3 regions of the Mesorhizobium sp. P2_H9 genome follow, and region 3 is predicted to be linked to each of the others. Evidence: predicted binding sites of a transcription regulator. Region 3 holds the regulator's gene; each other region holds the start of a gene.

Region 1 (2,268 bases), on a different contig from region 3:
GTGTTTCTTTCCAGCTGCGCCAGCGCTTCTATCATCAACGCGGCGCCAATACTCATCAACCTGTCGTGCAGGTCGCCGGCGGTCATATCGGGTTCGATGGCGCATTTTTCAACCATTGCCACCGGACCGGTGTCCAGACCCGCTTCCATTCGCATCACCATCATGCCGGTCTCGGTATCGCCAGCCATGATCGCGCGCTGGATGGGTGCGGCACCCCGCCAGCGCGGCAACAACGACGCGTGGCCGTTCAGGCAAGCGAGCCGTGGCGCGTCGAGAATAGCCTTGGGCAACAGCAATCCGTAGGCGACGACCACGGCGACATCGACCTGCAAGGCGCGGAAAGCTTCCTGCTCGGCCTCGCCTTTCAGCGACACCGGCGTGTGAACCTCGACGCCCAGCCTCTCCGCTTCGCGCTGCACCGGCGATGGCGTCAGCTCCAGCCCACGACGGCCGGCGGCACGCGGCGGCTGGGTGTAGACGGCAACGATCTCATGCCCGGCCTCGGCGATCGCCCGCAGCGTCGGCACGGAAAATTCAGGCGTACCCATGAAGATGACGCGAAGGGGCATTTTTCGACCCCTATCCCACCAGCTTGCCTGGCACCTTGTCCCTGGCGAGCTTCTTGAACTTCTTCACCACCATGTCGCGCTTCAGCTTCGAGATGTGGTCGATGAACAGCACGCCGTTGAGGTGGTCGATCTCATGCTGCAGGCAGGTCGCCATCAGCCCTTCGGCTTCGAGTTCCTGCGACTTGCCGTCGCGGTCGAGATATTTCACCCGCACGGCCGCCGGTCGCTCGACCTCGGCATAATAGTCCGGGATCGACAGGCAGCCTTCCTCGTAGACCGAGCGCTGGTCGGCGCTTTCGAGGATTTCGGGATTGATGAAGACATGCGGCGCCGGAGTCTCGTCCTCCTTGGCAAGGTCGATCACCAGCATGCGCAGCGGTTCGCCGATCTGGATTGCCGCCAGGCCGATGCCGGGCGCGTCATACATGGTGTCCAGCATGTCGCCGGCCAGCTTGCGCAAGGCGCCGTCGACGCGCTCTACCGGCTTGGAAAGCTGGCGCAGGATGGGATCGGGAAGGATGATAAGCGGCTTGATCGACATGCTTTCTCACCTAAGACCTCGCGCGAAAAGCGTCAACCGGGGCGCTTGCGGTGTCGTTCACGTTTTGATCTGTGCCGGCGGGCCGAATCATCTATGCTGCCCAAATGAATGATCTGACATCAATCCTTTCCGAGCCTGTTGCCCGGCTCGGCGCCACGACGATCACGCTCGGTCATGCGCTGGCGTTCGGGGCGATGCTGTTTCTAGGCCTGTTCCTGGCGCTGGTCGTTGCGCTGTGGCGGTCGGCCAAGGCGCGGACCGTAGCCGCCGCGGAAGCGGCCGACCATGCCCGCGACGCCGAGGCGCGGATGGCCGGCATCCTGCAAAGCCAGGCCGAAATGCAGGGCCGCATGGGCGCCATCGCCGACGTGTTCGGGGCACGGCAGGCCGAGCTGACGCAGTCGATCGGCCAGCGCCTCGACGCGATGACCGGCCGCCTCGGCCAGACCATGACCGAGCAGACGAAATCGACGCATGAGAGCCTGGCCAAACTGCAGGAGCGGCTGGCGATCATCGATGTCGCGCAAGGCAACATCCAGTCGCTCGCCGGCCAGGTCGTGCAATTGCAGGCAATCCTGTCCAACAAGCAGACGCGCGGCGCCTTCGGCCAGTCGCGCATGGAGGCGATCGTCGCCGACGGCCTGCCGATGGGCGCCTACGAATTCCAGGCGACGCTGTCGAATGGCAGCCGGCCCGATTGCCTGGTGAAGATGCCGAACGGCGCGCCGTCGCTGGCCATCGACGCAAAATTTCCGCTGGAAGCCTGGAACGCAATCCGCGCCGCCGACGGCGCCGACCTTCAGAAGGTGGCCGCGCAAGCCTTCCGCCGCGACATCGAGATCCATGTCCGCGATATCTCGGAAAAATACCTGATCCAGGGCGAGACGCAGGACACCGCCTTCATGTTCGTGCCGTCGGAATCGGTGTTCGCCGAGATCCACGAGAATTTCGATGCGCTTATCCAGAAGGCGCACCGCGCCCGCGTCATCATCGTTTCGCCGTCGCTTTTGATGCTGTCGATCCAGGTCATCCAGGCGATCCTCAAGGACGCCCGCATGCGCGAGCAGGCGCATCTGATCCAAGGCGAGGTGATTCGGCTGATGGAGGATGTCGCGCGCGTCGACGAGCGGGTGCGCCGGCTGCAGACGCATTTCACCC
Region 2 (2,268 bases), on a different contig from region 3:
AAATTTCCGCAACCTCTCATCAACAAGGAACAAGCCCTATGAGCATCATCACCACCAAGGACGGAACCGAGATCTACTACAAGGACTGGGGAAAGGGTCAGCCGATCGTCTTCAGCCATGGCTGGCCGTTGAGCAGCGACGCCTTCGAAGACCAGATGTTCTTCCTGGCATCGCATGGCTATCGCGCCATCGCCCATGACCGCCGCGGCCACGGCCGCTCCAGCCAGCCCTGGCACGGCAACGACATGGACACCTATGCCGACGACCTCGCCGAACTGGTGCAGCAGCTGGACCTCAAGGACGCGATCCATGTCGGCCACTCCACCGGCGGCGGCGAAGTTGCGCGCTACATTGGCCGCCATGGCACCGGCCGCGTGGCAAAGGCGGTGCTGATCGGAGCGGTGCCGCCGCTGATGCTGAAGACGGCGGCCAATCCCGGCGGTCTGCCGATCGATGTCTTCGACGGCATCCGCAAGGGTGTGCTGAGCGATCGCTCGCAGTTCTTCAGGGATTTGACCATGGCATTCTACGGCTACAACCGGCCCGGAGCGAAGGTCTCTGAAGGCGTGCGTGATGCCTTCTGGCTGCAAGGCATGATGGCCGGGATGCCTGCCAGCTATTTCTGCATCAAAGCGTTTTCGGAGACCGACCAGACCGAAGATTTGAAGAAGTTCGACAAGCCGACGCTGATCCTGCATGGCGACGACGACCAGATCGTGCCGATTGCCGACTCGGCGCTGCTGTCTTCGAAACTGGTCAAGGGCGCGACGCTGAAGGTCTACAAGGGCGGTTCGCACGGCATCTGCACCACCCAGAAGGATGAGGTGAACGCCGACCTGCTCGCCTTCATCAAAGGCTGATTGCCCGGCGCCGCGCCAGTCAAGGTGCGGCGCCGCATCACCGCTTGACAAAGGGCACGATTTGTTCTGTATTTGTTCTGCAAAACGCCCCTCAAAATAGACGCGGCTAATGCTGCAGCGCCGCAAGGAAACGGTCGGGATGGAACCCACCATTCTCCATGCGGATCTCGACGCATTCTATGCCTCGGTCGAGCAACTGCTCGACGCCTCGCTTAGAGGCAAGCCGATCGCCGTCGGCGGCGGCGTTGTGCTCGCCGCTTCCTACGAGGCCAGGGTTTTTGGCGTGCGCGGCGGCATGCCTGGACGGCGCGCCCGGCAGCTCTGCCCGCAGTTGATCTTCGTCGGCGGCCATTTCAGCGACTACCAGCGGCTGGGCGACGCGGCAATAAAAGTGCTCGACGATTTTACGCCGCTGGTCGAGCGCATTTCCATCGACGAGGCCTTTGCCGATGTCGCCGGCTGCACGCATCTGTTCGGCTCGCCGGCCGAGATCGCCGCCACGATACGCCACCGGGTGCGGCAAGAACTCGGCCTGCCGATCTCGATCGGCGTGGCCCGCACCAAGCACCTGGCCAAGATCGCTTCGCAAGTGGCAAAACCTGACGGGCTGGTGGTGGTCGATCCCGCCGGCGAACTTGCCTTCCTGCATGATTTGCCGGTCGGTCTGATGTGGGGCGTCGGCCCGGCGACCAAAGCGCGGCTGGCCGAGATCGGCGTCGAGACCATTGGCCAATTGGCGAAGACGCACAGCGGCGCGCTGGAGCGACTGCTCGGGCCTGCCGCCGGCGAAAAGCTTGCCGCGCTGGCGTGGAACCGCGACCCGCGAAAACTGGTGACGCATCGGCGGGCGCATTCGGCCGGGGCGCAATCGGCGCTCGGCAGGAAACCGGCCGAGGCAAAAATCTTCGTGCCGGTGTTGCTGCATCTGGCCGACCGTGTCGCCAGCCGGCTCAGAGCCAAAGCGCGGCCCGGCCGCACGGTGACGGTGCGCGTCCGCTTTGCCGACCTCAGCGCCGTGACCCGCTCGGTCACCCTCGACCAGCCGATTTCGGCAACACTGATGCTGGCTGAGATCGCCGAGGAGCTGGTGCGCGGCGTGCTTGCCGCCTACCCCGGGGAAAAGACCATTTCACTGCTGGCGATCTCGGTATCGCATCTGGAGGAGAGTGCCGAGCTGCAGCTCGAACTGCCGCTTGGCCTTGTCGACGAGAAGCAGAGGCCGGGCACCCAAAAGGGCCTGGCGCGCTTTGGCGCCGACCGCGCCGTCGACAAGATCCGCCTGCGCTTTGGCAAACAGGCGGTCGGTTACGGCACGGTGGCGCTGGAAGCGGCGCGTTCCGTGCCCGATGCTTTCAGGGAACTAGCCGAGAAGGAACTGTGATAGGGGCATGCCGGACTTGGTCGCCGG
Region 3 (2,268 bases):
ATCCCAGACGATCAGCGCACCGGCATCCTGAGCCTTGCGCGTCAGCGCCGGCATGTCGCGCAGCTCGCCCGACTTGTAGTTGACGTGGTTGACCAGCACCACGGAGGTGCGTTCGTCGATCAGCTCTTCGATATCAGGCGCGTCGAAACCCGAAAGGCGCAGCTGAGTGTTCTTTCGCGTCGAGACCACGCCTTCGGCCATGTAGAGGTCGGTCGGAAAACTGTCACCCTCGGCGACGATGACCGGCCGCTCCGGCCGCATGGCCATCGCGGCGTGCAGCAGCTTGTAAATGTTGACCGAGGTCGTGTCACAGACCACCGTCTGGCCGGCGGCGGCGCCGATCAGGCGCCCAAGCTGGTCACCGAGCTCGAGCGGCATGTCGAACCAGCCGGCCGTGTTCCAGGCGCGGATCAGGTCATGCGCCCATTCCTCGGTCGCCGCCTTGCGCAACTCGTCGCAAGCGGCATGCGAGGCAGCCCCCAGCGAATTGCCGTCGAGATAGATCACTCCTTGCGGCAGCACAAAGCGGTCGCGCATGGCGCGCAGCGGATCCGCGGCATCCATCGCCTCGATGGCCGCCAGATCGGGAATTCCTGTCATGGTTTGTCTACTCCCCCAACATTCGACGCAACGCCGGAACGACGGCATCCATCGGTCACCAGCGCTTTTCCACCACCTGGCATCGCGCGGCAAGGTTCCACCGATGACAAGCTGTCCGACCAGGTGCTGAAAATCAGGAGCCAAACCTGCCCAAGGTTGGCGTTTTGACTTCGTTTCGTTCACGGTGCATTAACCAAATCGCCCCGTCGATATGGCTGCAATTGCGCGCCATCTTTGCCGACTGACGGCCGATTCCAATGCCGCCTTTTGGGAACCCAGAGGCGGCAAACGGAAGCAGAATCAAGGCGATGAGGCGCGAACCGGTGAAAGCGCGGCGGTGCCGTTGGCGCGGCGGTATCGTTTCCAGAGCCCTAACATATTCATTAAACTTTAAACGGTTGCGGAACACAACTGGAACAGATAGTGTTTGTTCTGGGTTTGTTTTTCTGATTCTGGTTCGAAATCTCTGGTTCGAAACCCTTGGGGGCCGCCATGCTGACGCGCAAGCAACATGAACTTCTGATGTTCATCCATGAGCGACTGAAGGAGAGCGGCATTCCGCCGTCGTTCGACGAGATGAAGGAAGCGCTGGACCTTGCCTCCAAGTCAGGCATTCACCGGCTGATCACGGCGCTGGAAGAACGCGGCTTCATTCGCCGGCTACCCAACCGTGCCCGCGCCCTGGAAGTGCTGCGGCTGCCGGACTCGATCGCGCCCGGCCTCAACGCAGCGCGCAAATTCTCGCCGAGCGTTATCCAGGGCAGTCTTGGACAAGGCGGCCTCGGGCGGCAAATCAAGCCGGCGCCTTCGCGCATGCCTTCGGCCGGCAATGACGACGATGTGGTCGCCGCCGTGTCGATCCCGGTGATGGGACGCATTGCCGCCGGTGTGCCGATCGACGCCATCCAGCACCAGACGCATTCGATCTCGGTGCCACCGGACATGATCATGGGCGGCGAACACTATGCACTGGAGGTGAAGGGCGATTCGATGATCGAGGCCGGCATTTTCGACGGCGACACGGTCATCATCCGCAACGCCGATACCGCCAGCCCGGGCGAGATCATCGTGGCGCTGGTCGATGACGAGGAAGCGACGCTGAAGCGGTTCCGCCGCAAGGGCGCCTCGATCGCGCTTGAGGCCGCCAATCCGGCCTATGAGACCCGCATTTTCGGCCCGGACCGGGTCAAGGTGCAAGGCAAGTTGGTCGGGCTGATCCGCCGTTACTGAGCCGGCTTGACGGCTGATTTTTCGGGCTTCTTGTAGGGCGGTAGCCCCCTCGCTTCGCGAGAGAATTTTCGTTGGACGTGCCAGGGGCGGTATGGCTTGTCGACGGCAAAGTCGATCTCTGCCGGCCTGGTCGCCGATTGCGGATCGAAGAAGATGGCTGCGCTGCCCGAACGGGCAAGTTGTCGTTTGTTGACGACAAGGACCAGCGGATCGCGGCAAGGGTCATAGGCGGTGGCGTCGTCGATGACAATCAGGGTCGCGAAAGAGCAGGCTTTCCACGCGTTCTTGCGGTCTTCGACATAGGCGACGATCGCGCCGGAGGGATGCCGTGCAAGGCACAGCCCGGCTTTGCAATAGAAGGGCGAGCCTGGCGGCAATTCGGTCGGGTCGGCAATATCGAATTGTTCGCTGCTGTTGTCGAACGTCTCGGGCTCGACG

What was found. Region 3 encodes LexA, which represses DNA repair genes until DNA is damaged. Its sites were predicted from a motif close to TGTTCNNNNTGTGTTCNG; they were not measured.
Region 1: a site for LexA is predicted at 1,165-1,182, ahead of AC1DXN_RS14450 (DNA recombination protein RmuC). Genes of this name have one in related genera too.
Region 2: a site for LexA is predicted at 923-940, ahead of dinB (DNA polymerase IV). Genes of this name have one in related genera too.

What each region holds. Positions count from the first base shown of each region.
Region 1 covers NZ_JBFUFX010000007.1:55,080-57,347, reverse strand. The annotation lists gene fmt (methionyl-tRNA formyltransferase) at 1-569, opposite strand, end outside; gene def (peptide deformylase) at 580-1,110, opposite strand; gene AC1DXN_RS14450 (DNA recombination protein RmuC) at 1,215-2,268, shown strand, end outside.
Region 2 covers NZ_JBFUFX010000024.1:20,616-22,883, forward strand. The annotation lists gene AC1DXN_RS30260 (alpha/beta fold hydrolase) at 39-860, shown strand; gene dinB (DNA polymerase IV) at 1,000-2,241, shown strand.
Region 3 covers NZ_JBFUFX010000003.1:70,969-73,236, forward strand. The annotation lists gene kynU (kynureninase) at 1-600, opposite strand, end outside; gene lexA (transcriptional repressor LexA) at 1,093-1,830, shown strand; gene AC1DXN_RS06245 (ComEC/Rec2 family competence protein) at 1,824-2,268, opposite strand, start outside.